3 regions of the Paenibacillus sp. NPDC058177 genome follow, and region 1 is predicted to be linked to each of the others. Evidence: riboswitches for the same ligand, from Rfam matches in the RefSeq annotation. Region 1 holds a riboswitch; each other region holds the start of a gene.
The links. Region 1 has a riboswitch for cyclic di-AMP ahead of ACFVU8_RS29605 (C40 family peptidase). Riboswitches for the same ligand answer to the same signal wherever they lie in the genome.
Positions count from the first base shown of each region.

Region 2: another riboswitch for cyclic di-AMP. It lies ahead of ACFVU8_RS09110 (C40 family peptidase); the one in region 1 lies ahead of ACFVU8_RS29605 (C40 family peptidase).
Region 3: another riboswitch for cyclic di-AMP. It lies ahead of ACFVU8_RS04250 (APC family permease); the one in region 1 lies ahead of ACFVU8_RS29605 (C40 family peptidase).

Region 1 is NZ_JBHVVB010000014.1:22,917-28,436, forward strand. Features, by position in the region: gene ACFVU8_RS29585 (AbrB/MazE/SpoVT family DNA-binding domain-containing protein) at 1-25, shown strand, start outside; gene ACFVU8_RS29590 (YwhD family protein) at 196-702, opposite strand; gene ACFVU8_RS29595 (M1 family metallopeptidase) at 808-2,817, shown strand; gene ACFVU8_RS29600 (hypothetical protein) at 2,829-3,659, shown strand; cyclic di-AMP (ydaO/yuaA leader) riboswitch at 3,876-4,013, shown strand; gene ACFVU8_RS29605 (C40 family peptidase) at 4,017-4,499, shown strand; cyclic di-AMP (ydaO/yuaA leader) riboswitch at 4,882-5,023, shown strand; gene ACFVU8_RS29610 (C40 family peptidase) at 5,028-5,520, shown strand, end outside.
Region 2 is NZ_JBHVVB010000001.1:1,920,138-1,925,657, reverse strand. Features, by position in the region: gene ACFVU8_RS09125 (YqhG family protein) at 1-496, opposite strand, end outside; gene ACFVU8_RS09120 (DEAD/DEAH box helicase) at 493-2,238, opposite strand; gene ACFVU8_RS09115 (SDR family oxidoreductase) at 2,649-3,410, shown strand; cyclic di-AMP (ydaO/yuaA leader) riboswitch at 3,862-3,998, shown strand; gene ACFVU8_RS09110 (C40 family peptidase) at 4,003-4,479, shown strand; gene ACFVU8_RS09105 (SDR family oxidoreductase) at 4,565-5,293, opposite strand; gene ACFVU8_RS09100 (winged helix-turn-helix transcriptional regulator) at 5,466-5,520, shown strand, end outside.
Region 3 is NZ_JBHVVB010000001.1:898,568-904,087, reverse strand. Features, by position in the region: gene ACFVU8_RS04260 (FecCD family ABC transporter permease) at 1-644, opposite strand, end outside; gene ACFVU8_RS04255 (iron-hydroxamate ABC transporter substrate-binding protein) at 797-1,810, opposite strand; gene ACFVU8_RS04250 (APC family permease) at 2,275-4,092, opposite strand; cyclic di-AMP (ydaO/yuaA leader) riboswitch at 4,218-4,375, opposite strand; gene ACFVU8_RS04245 (disulfide oxidoreductase) at 4,590-5,036, opposite strand; gene ACFVU8_RS04240 (DsbA family protein) at 5,038-5,520, opposite strand, start outside.

The DNA.
Region 1 (5,520 bases):
TCCGAGGCAATCCAAGATCGGCTGATCGGCTGTACCGGAAGGAATCCATATCGTTCGATTTGCCTGAGTTGCCGCACTCCGCTCTATTAGCAATTATAGAATACTAAAAAGGCTGCATCCCCCTAGTACAGGAGATGCAGCCTTTTGCTGGGATGTCTGCTTAACGGACGGATAAATCCGGCAAAATTCTGAAGATTATTCCGATAGTGCCGCCTTCAGCTCTTCCCTCGAAGTTTCCCACCACTCTTCATTATGTGATATAAGCAGGGATTTCAGCGCCGCCTTTTCCGGTTGGCCAAGCCCTTCCACAATAACTTTCCGTTTTAACGCAGAATCAAGTTTGTTCACATGCTCGGCCAGAATCTTCCACCCGCGACGGGCTTCAGTGTCAATCCACATCTCACAAGCCGTAATTCCGGCGTAGTGCTGGCCCTCGGCTGTCCGGTCTACAGCTACCCATACGACCCAGACTTGTCTCCCGTTCGGAACATCCTCACGGTTCATGGAGAACTTAATGCCCTTCTCCACCTTGCTCTTAGCGTGCATAGCCCCGATATCAATGATAGCTTCGCCGTTATCAATAATGACGGGGGACACATTGTTCAAATCAATTGAGCCTGCTCCAAATCCTTTATGTTTGCTCTTCGCGTTGACAATATTCAAGGCAATCTGTTTCTTGCCTTCCGGTTGCTTGTTATCCACAGATGCACGTCCTTCCTCTTACGAATAATTTAATTTTAGCTAATAATCCGGCGATTGCAAACATATACATCCCGTAGATGCTTGTCAACGGGAGGGAATCACAGTATGAAGCCACCGACATTTCGAACCAAAATCAGCATTCTGGCTCTGGCCGCCCTAACGCTGCTGGGCGGGAGCTTGTGGAGCTACCCAGGTGCAAGCCCTGCCTTGGCAGGCATGTCTGCCCAAAAAGCGGCCAAGTCCCCCGCTGTCTCGCCCGGAAAGGGCAACGCGCAGCAGGCATTCCCGGAGAGCGCACCCGTTCCCGTGTCCGAGGCGCTGAGTCAAAGAGTCGCCGAGTACCATATCGACGTGAAGCTTGACCCGGAGACAGCCACATTAAAAGGCGCAGAGACAGTAACTTGGAACCATCCCGGCCGTAAGCCGGTAAGCGATCTTTATTTTCATCTCTATCCCAATGCCTTTGAATCCCGCAATACGACTTTTATGAAAGAATCCGGCGGTGAGCTGCGAAGTGACAAGATGCCCGACAATGGGTTCGGCAGCATGATCCTGACGGATGTGCGAACCTCAGAAGGCACTTCTCTCATCCAGAGAGTGCAGTATGTTCAACCCGATGACGGAAATATCAATGACCGCACATTGGTGAAGTTACATCTGCCTGAACCCGTAAACGGCGGGGAAAGTGTAACCCTCAAGCTGCAATTTGAGGTCAAGCTACCCAAAGTATTCGCCCGGATGGGGATCGCGGGAAACTTCGTTATGGCCGGACAATGGTTTCCCAAGATTAGCGTCTATGAACCCGCCGGAACCCGCGGAGTAACCCAGGAAGGCTGGAATCTGCATCAGTACCACGGGACATCAGAATTCTACAGCGATTTTGGCATATACAATGTGACGATAGCTGTGCCTCCTGAGTATACCGTGGCTGCCACCGGATTCCCGGTGAAGACCGCTAAACTAAAGCAGAATCAGAAAATTTATCAATTCTACGCTGACGACGTCCATGATTTTGCCTGGGCTGCCTCTCCTGATTTTGTGGTCACCGAAGAGGCCTTCTCCACGCCGGAAGTTCCTGGTGTGCGAATCAAGCTATACCTGGACCCGCTGCATAAAGACCTCAAGGAGCGTTATTTCCAAGCTACGAAGGCTGCCCTAAGCGCATTTAGTAAATGGTACGGGCCGTATCCTTATTCCACACTCTCAATAGTGGTTCCGCCCAAGGATGCCAACGGGGCTGGAGGAATGGAATACCCCACATTGATTACAGCCTTCGGTGCATCCGAGTCTTCTCCAGACACCTCATTGGAACGAACGGTGGTTCACGAAATAGGCCATCAATATTTCTATGGTATGTTAGCCAGCAACGAATTTGAGGAAGCCTGGTTGGATGAGAGCTTCACCTCCTATGCCGAAGACCGTCTAATGGAGCAAGAATACGGTGTGATGGCCAATCTGCCCATTCAAGCCAGCCTGGTGACCTCTCCTCAGGCCCTCACACTGGAAACCTGGAAATATAGCGGAGCAAATGCTTATACCCAGAATGTTTACCTCCGTGGCAAATTGGTGCTGAAAGACATCGAACGGCAGGTCGGCACTAAAACTATGGATACCATCCTGTCCACCTATGCGAATAAATACCGGTTCCGCCATCCCTCTACCCGTGATTTTCAGAAGGTCGTAGAGAACGTGACCAAGAAATCATGGCAGAACTATTTCGATCTTTATATCTATGACGGCGGAGCTCCTGATTTCTCGATCGACGATATCCAGATGCGTACCAAAGAAAATGCCGGCACCGGCCAAGGCTACGAATCCATCGTAAAGGTCAGCAACAGAGGTAGCCACTACGCGAATGTCCCCATTAAATTCACCTTCTCTGATGGCCACACCGTGGAGCGAGTCTGGAATGGGGACAACAAGAATACAGCGTTCCAGCTGATCTCCAGCTCCCCGCTATTGTCGGCAGAGATCGATCCCCAGCACACCCTTCTGCTGGAGAACAAACATATCAACAATTTCAGGCTGGCGGAGATCAAGCCGGATACCCTCTCCCGCTGGACGCTAACCTTGTCGAAACTGCTTGAAACTGTGCTTGGAACTCTGGTCTGGTGAGGTGGATGAGCTTGAAAACATCAATTATTCGCGGCTGGCAAAGTTTGAAGGAGCAAACTTATATTCTGATACTGCTATTCATCTACCGGCTACTCTGGGGCTATTTTATGTATGGTTTCGTACGGGAGGCCGTAGTATCAGTCCTACTGCGGTATCCCGACCACAACGCGGGGGGCAGCGGTATGGCCAGGCTGCTGTTCTACATCGAGGGTCAGCATAGTCTTACCTCCGACCCTGACGTACAGCGCTGGCTATGCCTGCTGTTAGGGTTAACCTTGCTGCGACTGCTCATTTCCCCGTTCATTCGGGCGGGCCTGCTTCATGAGCTGCATCAGGAGCGCTCAGGAGAACGCGGTCTGTTCTTTTTCCCCGGCATGAAAAAGCATGGTCTGTCCGTGCTGATCTTCAGCCTGGTAGAGTGGCTACTCGCCCTCCTGCCCGTTTACTGGTTCGCACCCAAGATATATGCACTGCTGCTGTCGTCTTTAATGGACTATAAGCTGCTGCTGAACGGTGTTCCCTATATTCTGGCTTGGTGTGCCTATGTATATGTTATCCGCTTGCTGCTATTGTACATGCAGTTTGGTTATACAGCAGGAACTGGCATGTTCTCCTCCCTGCTAATCGCCCTACGGTGCCTTCTCACCGCGATAGGGGTATCAATCGTGATGGGAGCAGGCAGTCTGCTGCTCTTGGTGATCTACGCCTTGGGGATTATTTACTTCCCTGGCTTGCCTGCACTCCTGATCCGCCAACTCCTTCCGCTCCCGTCCACACTCCTCAAATTGTGGGGCATTGCGGCTCAATATGACTTATGGAGGAGTAAAGCATTTCCACAATAAATCCGCCCCCTCGGGGCATATTAGAAGAGTCACTGTTCCTGGATAACAGGAGCCGCGACTCTTTTTTGTCATCTTCAGCAGAGCGATTTGCAAAATGGTAACGGGTTTGATACAATGGCTTCTGTACTACTAGTAACAACTTTGTAATCTTTTGAAGGTATTTCTTAATATCTACGCTTATGTCATGTATGCAGTTGTCGATACGTCACACTTTAGGTGCATAAAACGCCGAATTCCTTGCACCGGGAAGTGGGGGAACCATATTTTGGGTGAATTGATCTCGTAAGAGAGGGATCATAGGGGACCTTCTACCGAACCCTTAAGCTAACCTCGCAGGCCTTGGAAGGAGTACATCTTTTGAACAGACAGAATTTTAAGAAAATCATTGTTACAGCCACACTAGGTTTGGCACTCGCCATCGGTATCGGAACCAATAGCGCTTCAGCAGACTCCAAAATGGACACGGTTATTACAAAAACCCTCGGAACCTCCTACAAAACTGGAGGAACAAGCACGGCCGGATTTGATTGTTCTGGATTCACTACATATGTATACAAAAGCATCGGCATTTCGTTGCCGCGCACATCCCAATCGCAATATAACGCAGGAACCTCCATCTCTCGCAGTCAAATGCGTCCAGGAGACCTCGTATTCTTCAACACACTCGGCAACGGTGTATCTCATGTCGGTATCTTCGTCGGCAATGGTAAATTTGCTCAATCCTCATCTTCCCGCGGTGTCATTATTAGCTCACTGAGTGAGAAATACTGGGCTGATCGCTACATTGGTGCCAAACGAATCATGAGCACAACTGCTTATAAAGCGGTTGCCTACGACTAAACTAACCTCTAAAATACAATCATTCCATTTAACCTCATACCTATACTGTGCCCGGAGACTTGATTATCATCATAGTCAATTTCCGGGTTTTTCCTATTTTATAGTATACGTATACACCTCTTTGGAATAGATGAATCATATTTTGCGCCAAAAAACTCAATAAATTTTGGAAAATTTAGTTTGTCCTCTATTTTCAACGTTAATAGTGAGAATCCGCTCTTAAAATCCCATTTTTTTGCGCACAAATATGCTATAAATGATTGCCAAGCGACGCTGTGTTTGTTACAATTAGCGCAGTGAGTTTTTAGTAACATTTTTGTAATTATTGAGTCACCTTTTTATAAGGTTTTGTCATGTATTCATATAGCAGTCTAATTCTAATCAACGGTATATGCCGAGTTCCCTAATCATTAGGGAAACGGGGGAACCACTTTGGGTGAATTGACCTCCTGTTTGAAGAGGGGTCATAGGGGACCTTCAACCGAACCCTTAAGCTAACCTCGTAGGCATTGGAAGGGGTTTACACTTTTGAAGAAGAAATTAGCAGCAGCAGTGCTTGGCTTTTCAATGATGCTTACCGCTATTGGAGCAGGGAGCGCTTTCGCCGATTCCAAGATGGATAAGGTGATTGACAAGGCTATCGGCACCAAGTACGTAGCTGGCGGCACGACTACAAGTGGATTTGATTGCTCTGGTTTTACAATGTATGTCTTCAACAAGATGGGTATTGACCTACCACACCAATCCGGTTCCCAATATCAGATGGGCTCCACGGTGTCCCGTGATGAACTTAGAGCGGGCGACCTGGTATTCTTCAATACCAGTGGCAAAGGAATCTCCCATGTTGGCGTTTATGTTGGCGAAGGAAAATTCGCCCATGCTTCATCTTCTCGTGGTGTAACGATCAGCTCGCTGAGTGAAAGCTATTATGTTAGTCGTTATGTGGGTGCTAAACGCGTGATGAGCACGGATGCTTATCAGGCGCTTGCGACGGATGCTCAAGATTTTGACGATGTACAAT
Region 2 (5,520 bases), on a different contig from region 1:
TGCCATAGATAACATCCTCGCGCCTGATCATGCCGGGGCCTATCCGGGGAAGTGCGGGTACAACGCCGAAGTAGCGGGACAAAATGCTGTCCTGCGGATTGCCCGGAGGGGCGGGAGACCCGACAGAGCCTGCAGAAATGATGCCCGCAGGTTCTGTGGCGGCTTCTATTTCCGCAGGCTTGCTGGTTATTCCATGGCCGATGTCGGCCCTCATTAACCCCGGATTACCTAATCCTGGACTCCGGGGTGCCAAGGCGGCTTCAGCCTGACGGTCATATTGTTCAGGATTGAACACGAACGTGAATGACAGCGTCTCGGGTGCTACCCCGGTGCGTTCTACGAAGCCCCAATAATAGGGGCGATCCGTGAGCATCTGATCTGCACGGGGAGAGAGCTTGACTGTTACATGCAGGGGAGAGGTCTCAATAATCGAGCAGTCTGTGGCCTCAAGATAATCCATAACCTGCTTGCGCACTTGCTGTGGGGAGAGGGTCATATGGTTGTCTCACTTTCCTTCTTGATGCTGGTATTCAATTGACTTAGCGACTCACCAATATGGTTAAGACCACTGCGCAGCTGGTCCTCGTCTTGCGATTCCAGCATGATCTTGTACAGGCTCTTCTCCAGCGATTCCTTCTTCTCGAACTTTTCCAGAATGACGTCGAGTCCGCCGATGACCATCTCGAACATATTAATCTTCTCATGCAGCAGATGCAGGATATGCTCTTCAATGGTGCCTTGGGTCGACAGGTTATAGATCATCACGTCATTTTGCTGCCCCAGCCTGTGAACACGTCCGATCCGCTGCTCTACCCGCATGGGATTCCATGGCAGATCGAAGTTGATCATATGGTGGCAGAATTGCAGATTGATGCCCTCGCCGCCGGCTTCTGTGGCAATCATCACCTGGGCGCGGCCGCGGAACAGATCCATCATCCAGTCTTTTTTGCCACGGTTCATGCCCCCGGAATAGGTAACGCATTGCAGCCCGCCTTCACGGAAGTATTGCAGCAAATACTCCTGAGTGGCCCGATATTCAGTGAACACAATCACCTTTTCATTCATTTCACGGATCAGCGAGAGGGTCTTTTCCGCCTTGGTATTCGCTTTTACCGTACGAATCGTCTGGAGCAGTTCCATCATCCGGTCACGCTTAGGGGAATCCTCAGGCAATTTCTTGATCAGGTTCACCAAGGTGATAAAGACGGCATCCCGGCTGCTGCATACCTCCCGCTGTAGAGTGACAAGAGAGAGCATGCTGCTGAGATTCCCGCCAGCCTCTTGATACTGGTCTTTGACAAAGGCAGTAACCCCGTCATAGAGTCGCTTCTCTTCTTCCGACAGTGTGAGGGGGATGTTGCGGACTTTGCGTTTCGTAAAATTGACCGGCCCCTCTCCGCGGCGGTTGCGGATCATCAGCTTGGACAGCTCCCCGCGGAGCTGCTCTTCGTTCTTTGGCTGGCGCTTATCGACAACAAAGTTAGTGGCAAAATCTCCTTGATTCCCCAGCTGTCCCGGCTTCAGCAAAGTAATGAGATTGAACAGCTCGCCGAGGTCGTTCTGCACGGGGGTGGCGGTAAGCAGGAGGCAGTATTTTTTACGCAGCTGCTGTACGAACTGGTAATTGGTTGACTTCTTATTCTTGAGTTTATGGGCCTCGTCAATAATCAGCATGTCGTACTCGTTGTTCATCAGTACTTCTTTATGCGGATCACGTTTGGCAGTGTCCAGAGAAGCGACGACAATGTCGTTACCCCAGGAATAGGCTTTCTTCTGAGCAATGGCAGAAATGCCGAATTTGGCGTTCAACTCCCGAACCCATTGCAGCACTAAGGAGGCCGGAACGAGAATCAGTACCTTGGACACGAGTCCACGTACGAGATACTCCTTGAGGATCAGCCCGGCTTCGATCGTCTTGCCAAGTCCAACCTCATCGGCGAGAATGGCCCGACCCGACATTTGGAATAGCACCTTATGTGCTGTATCGATTTGGTGGGGAAGCGGGGAGAGGCCGGACAAATGCTTCATACATTGCAATTCGTCGAAGCTACTAACCAGACCGGCTTCTTCGCCCTGCACGGCCAGCTGTGACAATCGCCAGTCGCCCCAGGGTCCGCCTTTATCAAGCTTTGACTCCAAATCCTGTAGCCAGTTCCGGTTGAAAGAAAGAGGAACTGGCAGCACGGGTGCAGGCTGACTCGCCCCAGCGGGCAGAGAATTACGGAATAATTGCGTCATACGGCATTCTCCTCTCGCAGTGATTCATATTGAATGTGTAAGAGTAGTATGCGCGGAAAAGAGAGGATTCATAACCCGGGAGAGTAAAAGCGGGAGAGGGGGAGTAAGGAATTGCTCTGTCCATAGAAGATAAAATTCCCCTCTCATATGTACTCCTCTTTGATTTAGAGCTTCATGCATTGAAAGAACCGGGTAACATGTTTCGATAATTAAATGAGTGGGCAACATATTTAGGATGTATTTCGTGATGAACTAATGGTGGGACTAAAATACTTTACCGAACGTTCCCAACATGGTATGATGCATTTGGGATAAGAACATTAGCATGTTAGATTGTGATTGAGATAGATCATTTTTTAATTATATTGAGAACGAACATTCTCGAAAATAAAAGGAGATGGAAAATAAATATGACAACACAAGATCAAAAGGGAAAAGTGGCATTGATTACAGGAGCTACTCGTGGAATTGGTGTGGAAACCGCTCGTGGTCTTGGCAAAATAGGTGCTACCGTAATTATCGGCGCCCGCGATGAGGAAAAAGGACAAGCTGTTGCAGCGGAACTGAAACAAGAAGGATTAGATGTAGTAAGCGTTAAAATTGACGTGAATACCATCTCAGATCATGCTGCTGTGTATGACTACATTGAGAAGAACTTTGGGAAACTAGATATATTAATCAATAATGCGGGGATCTTATTGGATGAGGAAAGTGTATCGGTCGAAGTTGTTAACCGTACAAGTACACTCCCAATTGAACTTCTTAGAGAAACGTTCGATGTTAACTTTTTCTCACTGATCCAGCTGACACAAACCTTATTGCCGCTTATCCGTAAATCTGAAGCAGGCCGCATTGTAAATCTGTCCAGTATTCTCGGCTCTCTGACCGCGCATTCAGATCCTAGTGCTCCAATTTATTCAATGAAGACATTTGCATACAATGCTTCTAAAACAGCCTTGAATGCTTTTACTGTTCATTTAGCACACGAACTGAAGGACACGCCGATCAAGGTGAATTCCGTTCACCCGGGTTGGGTCCGCACTGGACTTGGAGGAGAGAAAGCCTCCTTGGATGAAAGAGAAGGAAGTCTGACCAGTATTAAGTTTGCTACACTGCCAGCCGATGGTCCAACAGGTGGTTTCTATCACCAAGATAAGCAACTGCCTTGGTAATGTCGATTTTAAAGAACGAACTCTCTGTAAAAGCGATTTAAGATTTCTAACTTTCTGTTATTGATTATATGTGCCAATAAAAGACGCTACTACTCCAATTCTTTGGTGTTTGTAGCGTCTTTTTGCTATTCCGAAAATATAACCTACACTAGAGATAGCTGCCTATAAGATTCTGGAAATGAAAATAGTTGTGACAAAATAGCTGATATATCCGCAGTGATTACAAGAATGTTACCAGTTTTTCATCTGCATATTCATGTACACATGCGGGACTGATAGAGGAAGAATTGCTAGAAAAAGCAGGGTCGATCCCCTGAAAAATAAGCGATAAATAGCAGTATAATCTATGAATATGTAGAAAGAATGTAAGAGCAAATAAAGTTGTGAATCTATCAAATGGCATTGACAGGAGGGGGACATCTATACTACTATACAAATAGTTACAAAATATTAATCAATGTTGCCGAATTTCAATCGTTGAAAACGGGGGAACCACATCTGGGTGAATTATTCCTGAAAGCAAGGGAATATAGGGAAACCTTTAACCGAACCCTCAGCTAACTCCGTAGGCATTTGAAGGGAGAATCACGGTCTGAAGAAGTTTATTGTTTCTGTACTTGGAGCCGCTATTCTATTAACTGCAGCACCAGCCGCATTTGCCAGTGACGTTAACGCTAAGATCGACAATGAAGTGAACCAACTCCTTGGTACTCCTTACGTATGGGGAGGCACAACAACAGCGGGTTTTGACTGTTCCGGATTTATTCTATACATATTCAACAAGTTCAATGCGGGAGATCTTCCGCGCACCTCGCAGTCCCAAGCTAAAGCGGGTACAGCTGTCGCTAAAGAAGATCTTCGTGTCGGAGATTTAGTATTTTTCAATACCCTTGGTAACGGAATTTCTCATGCAGGTATTTATATCGGTGATGGTGAGTTCGCTCATTCCTCCAGCAGCAAGGGCGTTCGCATCAGTAAATTGTCGGAATCGTATTATGCTGATCGTTATGTTACCGCACGCCGTGTCGTGAGTGAGACAAGCTATCTGGCCATGACTGGACAGAAATAATTCAGAAAATACATAGAAGGTGTCCCGAATTAGCCAGCTTTCTGGCTGTCCGGGGCACCTTTTGTTTTTAGAGTATGCTAAGAGATTAGCGTAAAATATAGCCGCCGTCCGGGAACAGGGTGCTGCCGGTGGTATATCCGTTCGTCATCAGGTATACAACAGTATGTGCGGCTTCTGCGGCTGTGCCGATCCGGCCGAGCAGGTTGATTTTGGCATAGGCGTTATAGGATTCGTCCCGAACCGCTTGTTCGGCGCCTTCCCAGTTAAATTCTGTGTGAATCGTTCCCGGGGAAATGACATTGACCCGAATAGGAGCCAGCTCCACCGCCAGCGCTTTACCTAGACTTTCGATGGCTCCATTGCAGGCAGCGTAGGAAGCGCCATCTGTGAGCGGTCTTTGCCCAAAGGCACCAGACATCAGTACGACCGAGCCATTGGGGCGCATCTGCGGGGCAGCATATTTTACAGCATTGTATTGCGGCCAGAATTTAGCGTCAAAGCAGCTGCGGGCAACCTCCGCACTTGACGTAATCGGCCCTCTGACATAGCTGGCGCCAGGCGTGAACAGATGATCGAATGGCCCAATTTGCTCGAAAAAGGATTTCAGCTGTTCCTCATCCTTGTTGTCCAAAGTATATATTTCTACGGAGTCTTCGCCCAGTCTTTCCTTTGCTAGTTCCAGTTTGTCCAAGGACCGACCTGCCAGAACGACGGATGCACCTTGTTCCACCGCTTGTTTGGCTGTTGCCAATCCAATCCCGGAGCTTCCTCCTATAATAACGACCCGCTGATTTTGTAGAGTAAGAGTTGACATGATAGGTTGTTCTCCTTTATTCGTTTGTTGGTTTCCATTCTATTATTGGGTAAAATAACGGCGCTGCACAGTACGCACTTTATTCGTACCCGGTACGAAAATTCGTACTATCAGGAGAGACGTGCAATTGAGGGGCGTCACAGGTATGATGGAGAGAACAGGAGAGGTGATGATGATGAAACGAAATTCGCAGGAGCCCAGACTGACAGGCGTTCTGGCAACCTTGG
Region 3 (5,520 bases), on a different contig from region 1:
AGGATTGGCGGTGCCATAATCTTAAGCTGACCCCATGTCGTTCCGGCGACCCCGCCGGCCAGCCAGAACGTTAGATCCTGAGACAGGTGGAACAGGATCGCTACTCCCTGGCTGACAGCGAGCAAGAGCGCACTTACTGCAGCTCCGGCAAGTGTAAGACGAATGGGTGTTAATCCATTGCGGGAGAGGGAGCCAATCCCGAACACAAGCAAGGCCGCTAACGCTGCGCCGATAAAACAAAACAGCATAATCAAAGTGAAAGGCATCGAAGGTGTAAAAGCAAACGCTAAGGCCAGCGCAGCTGTCGCTCCGGCATTCAGACCAAGCAGGCCTGAATCCGCTAACGGGTTACGGGTCATCCCCTGCATCATAGCTCCAGCTACGGCAAAGCAGGCTCCAACCAGTGCCCCGGCGAGGGAACGCGGGATGCGCAGCTCCCATATCACCTGATGCTGTCGTATGTCAGGATTAAAATGAAATACTGCTTCCCATACTGTCGATAGTTTAATATCCGCAGCACCTACTGAGATCGAGAGCGCCAGTCCGAACAGAATACCTCCCAGACCAATGATCAGAATGAGGATAGCCGCTGCCGGTCGCGAAGTAATCGGAAGATCAGGAGCCCTTAACTTGGTGCTATTTATCTAATCTGAATCCTGGGATGAAACCATTCAATAACTTGTCTCCTTATTGAGTAATAACAAGAATCATTCTCATTATCGCAAATATATGAAATATGTACAATATCCCGATGAGGACATCTACAAAAATTGCGGTGGATCATATGAAAAACTTATTATTTAACGAGAAACTTCAATACATCGTCAATGGTTTTGGAATCTGCAGTAGCTCCGCTATACAACCAGGTGCTGTTGGAACTCAGCTCATAGACATGTCCCGCTTTGACTGCAGGGATACTTTTCCAGGTCGCGCTATTCAAAATTTCCGAATTGTCCGATTTGTCACTGTTCACCAGGAAGATATGATCAGCTTTCAGTTCAGAGAGCTTCTCCAAAGAGATCGGATTCCACGTCGCTCTCTGATCTGCCGGAATTTCCGTCACCAGGTTTGGTGAAGCAAGTCCCAGATCCTTATACAACACTTCCCCACTGGCACGTGTCTCATCTACTAGGTAGAAATTCTTTTGCACCAGCCACAAAGCAGCAGCTGACTGTCCGCCGGCAACACTGGCAAGCTTCTCTTTAGCTTCTGCGGCTTTCTGATCATAATCTTTGATCGCTTGCGCGGCTTCTGCACCCTTGCCGAGCAAATCACCAATAGTCGTCAAGGCTTTGCGCCAGTCTTTGTTCACGGCATCGCCAAGCACATACGTAGGTGCGATTTTGTTATATTGATCATACAGGCCGTTCTGAACCGCAGATTCCGAATCCACGATGATAAGATCCGGCGCAAAGCTAGTCACCGCTTCAAGCGGAAGATCATAGCTGATTGTCGGAACCTCTTTTAATTCTGGAGACAGATACTCCTGTATTCCGTTTGGAACCGACCACTGTGCTACAGGTGTAACTCCTAGTGTAACGAGGTGATCTTCAAGATAGGAAGCAAGCACACGCTGCGGATTGGCTGGAATGCTGACCTGATGACCCATAGCATCTGTTACCGTCTTCGCTTCCCCTTGATTCGGAGCTGCAGTAGCTTGAGCAGAAGGAGCAGCCGTTGATCCAGCAGCGCTATTAGCCGCGTTCCCGGCATTGTTATTGCCACAAGCAGACAAGATCACCATGAGGGCCGCTAGACCCGCCATCGCCAGCTTTGTACTGCCTGATATATTTCTTTTTAATGCAAACATTCAAAATCCCCCTTGTATCTGCTTCCATTCCTATTCTATATAAGACGAACTTAAGATCCGAACGTAAGGCTCGGTCGTCACTTCGGTGGAATGTTTGGACTTCCGGCCGCTGTTGTCTCCAGATTTCATCTGAATAACCGCTTTTGCGGTTGAAATCCGGACACCAGCTTAGGCTTCCGATGCGAGCTTTCCTTCGGAAAGCTTTTAGGCGAGCGCTTTCGCTCCTACAGTTCCAACCTTCCCCCTTCGTTCCTTCTCGCTTTTTGTTACTTTCTTTTGTTCGGCTTATATAGATCATTACCTCTTATCTTAACTCTTTTAAATGATATTGATTCTCATTATCTATGTCAACATAAATATTAAAAATTCTACAGGGTTCGCGCCTGTTTGACACAAACAAAACGAATGGAAATAAAAAAAGAAGCCGCATCGCGGCTTCTCTTCAATGTACAGCTACTCCACAGCTATTTATTCAAATGATAAGGCACTGTGGCGACCACGACATCCTTCTGGTTCATTAGGTAGGAACGAATCAAGAAACTGGTCTGGTTGTGCAATAGAGCCTGCCACCAATGCTTCGTAATAAATTGCGGAATCAGGATCGTAATGTGATCTGTCGAAGCGGTCTTCCACTCCACCGTATCGATGAACTTAAGCAGCGGGCGGAGAATGCTGCGGTACCGGGAGCGCAGGACAATAAGCCGTACACCCGGATTCCATTCTTCCCACTTCTGCTCCATCCGGTGAATCTCCTCTTCATCAAAACCGACGTACACTGCAACCACGTTATCTGTTAACGACTTGGCGTAACTAAGCGAATGCAGAACGGCGCGAGTAACGCCAGCTACAGGCACAACCACGGTGCTTCCTTTAATAACTGGTTTATCTTTGTCAAGGCAGATACGAAGCTGATCCGCTGTATTCATGTAGTGACCATGTATGCGGTAGAACACGAACATTACGATTGGCAGGAAGAGAAAGGCCATCCACACACTGGAGAATTTGGTGATGATGAAAATCAAGGTAATCGTTAATGTCGTCAGCATGCCGATTGTATTGACAGCAAATTTACTTTTCCAGCCAGCCGGCTTCAATTTGTACCAGCGAACCATCATGCCCAGCTGAGACAATGTAAACGGAATGAACACACCGACAGCATACAGTGGAATCAGACCTTCTGTATTCCCGTGAAATGCGGCTACCAGTAGTGCAGACATCACACCGAGGAAAATAATCCCGTTCGAGAAACCGAGCCGGTCTCCACGAACCATGAACGCATGCGGCATGTATTTGTCTTTGGCAAACATACAGGCGAGCAGCGGGAACGCTGAGTAAGCGGTATTGGCTGCCAGGAACAGAATGACAGCGGTAATCCCTTGAATGAAGAAATACAGCACGCCGCGTCCAAAGGTGGATTCAGTGATCTGGGATACGACGGTAGCTTTCTCGTCGGGCACAATGCCATACCAGTAAGCCAGGACGGTTATACCTGTGAACATAATCCCTAGAATGAGGCCCATGGCCATTAGGGTTTTTGCCGCGTTTTTCTCAGCAGGCGCTTTAAAGTTCGGAATAGCATTGGATACAGCCTCAACCCCGGTCAAAGCCGAACAGCCAGAGCTAAAGGCCTTCAGGAGCAGGAACAAGCTAACATTGGATACGGCAGTCCCGATCTCGGGAACATGGGCATGCGCACCGCCCGTAGCATATTTTATAACCCCTGAAATAATCAAGACAAAAATGGAAATAACAAACAGGTATACAGGAACAGCAATGAAAGATGCGGATTCTGTTACACCGCGTAGATTAAGTATCGTTAGGATGATAATTACGGTAACTGCAATAAGAACGGTATGACCATGCAAGCTTGGAAAAGCCGATGTGATCGCATCTGTCCCTGCTGACGCACTTACGGCAACCGTCAAAATGTAATCCACGAGCAAAGAGCCCCCAGCCAAAAGCCCGGTCGGAACGCCTAGATTGTTCTTAGCTACGATATAAGCACCGCCGCCTTGTGGATAAGCAAAGATCGTCTGCCGGTATGATAAAATCAGAATCGCCAGCAGTCCCAATACGGCAAGTGCAATTGGCAGTGAGTACCAGATCGCAGTGAACCCCGCGGCGACCAGTACAATCAGGATTTGTTCCGTTCCGTAGGCCACAGACGAGAGCGCATCTGAAGACAGAACAGCCAGTGCTTTCACCTTGGATAACTTTTCATGATCGAGTTCGTTGGATTTCATCGGACGCCCGATCAAAAGTCGTTTTACTTTGCTTACCATTGTAGAAACAGTTCCTCTCTTTGTGAGTTGAATCGGTCATACCGTGCGCCGTTTTCACGGGTGGATTTCATAAATGCAGGCACAAAAACAAGCATACGGAAATGATCCGCATGCCTGGGGCATGGTCATTATCCCACTTTTGCTTACGAGGTTAGCTGGCGGATTCGGGCTGTGGTAGCCCTACGGTTCGGCCGTATAGGCCGCTTCCGATTCACCCCTTTGGCATCGTTATGCCAAGATTGGTTCCCCCGTTTTTCCTAGGAAAATTCAGCGCATATTCAACTTCTCACAAGGTCTAATATTAGTCTACAAAGTGCATCCAGTAAAGCGGTGAAAAAAATGAAAAAAGAATGAAAAAACATTCAAAACCCGCAAATTTTATATCGGGAACTGTCCGCTCTTTCATTCTCTTCTATTATCCCTTCGGCCCGTGTTTTTATAACATTTTGACGTTATTTGTGACGAATCAGCAGGGAATATTTTTTGGTTGTACTTGCTTATGCTTCTTCTGTTTCCTGCTCCAGCGGCTTACGGCCGAACCAGAGCAAAACCGTGATCAAGGCAAAGGCGATTAGCGCCATAAAAGGAATCGTGATAAAACCAAAATAATTCAAATAATCTTTGTTGCAAGGAACTCCCACTGTGCAGGGAATAATCTTGCTAAGCGCGGGAATTTTCTGTTCTGCGTAATGATACAGTGAAATGCTTCCCCCGATAATGCTCAGTGGCAGCACATAAGGAATAATGCGCTTGTCTCCCCGGTACGTGGCAATGCCTAGCAGAAATAGCTGGGGATACATAAAAATGCGCTGGAACCAGCAGAGCTTACAGGGCTCATACTTTAGAACCTCACTTAGATAAAGGCTGCCTGCCACGGCCACTACTGACACAAACCAGGCCAGATAAAGAGCGTTACGGCGGCAAAATAGGGAGAATTTACTCATTTCACTTGGCCTCCGCCGCTTTGGCTGCAGTATTCACTTCCGCCGAAATAGCGTCAAAGTTAAACGGCTCTGCGGATTTCACGCCATTAATGAAGATGGTTGGCGTATTATTAACCCCTGCGTCAGAAGCTGTCTTGATGTCACGCTGCAATTCGTCATAATACGTACGTTCCTTGATGTCCTTGCGCAGCAGCTCCAGATCAATGTTCAGCTTCTCCTTCTCAGCTAAGCTAACCAGATAATCCTCAGTCGCCCACTTAGCATTTTCATCGCCTTGATTTGCATATACGGCATCAAAGAACTTCCAGAACTCATCCGCATTCTGATGGTAAATGGACAGGGCAGCAAGTGAAGCTGTTTCGGAATCAGGACCGATAAAGGCCATATTTACAAAATAAAAAGAGGCTTTTCCTGGCTCTACCAGCTCTTTCACGATTTGCGGTTTGATCAATCCCGTGAACTGGGCACAAGCGGGACATTTGAA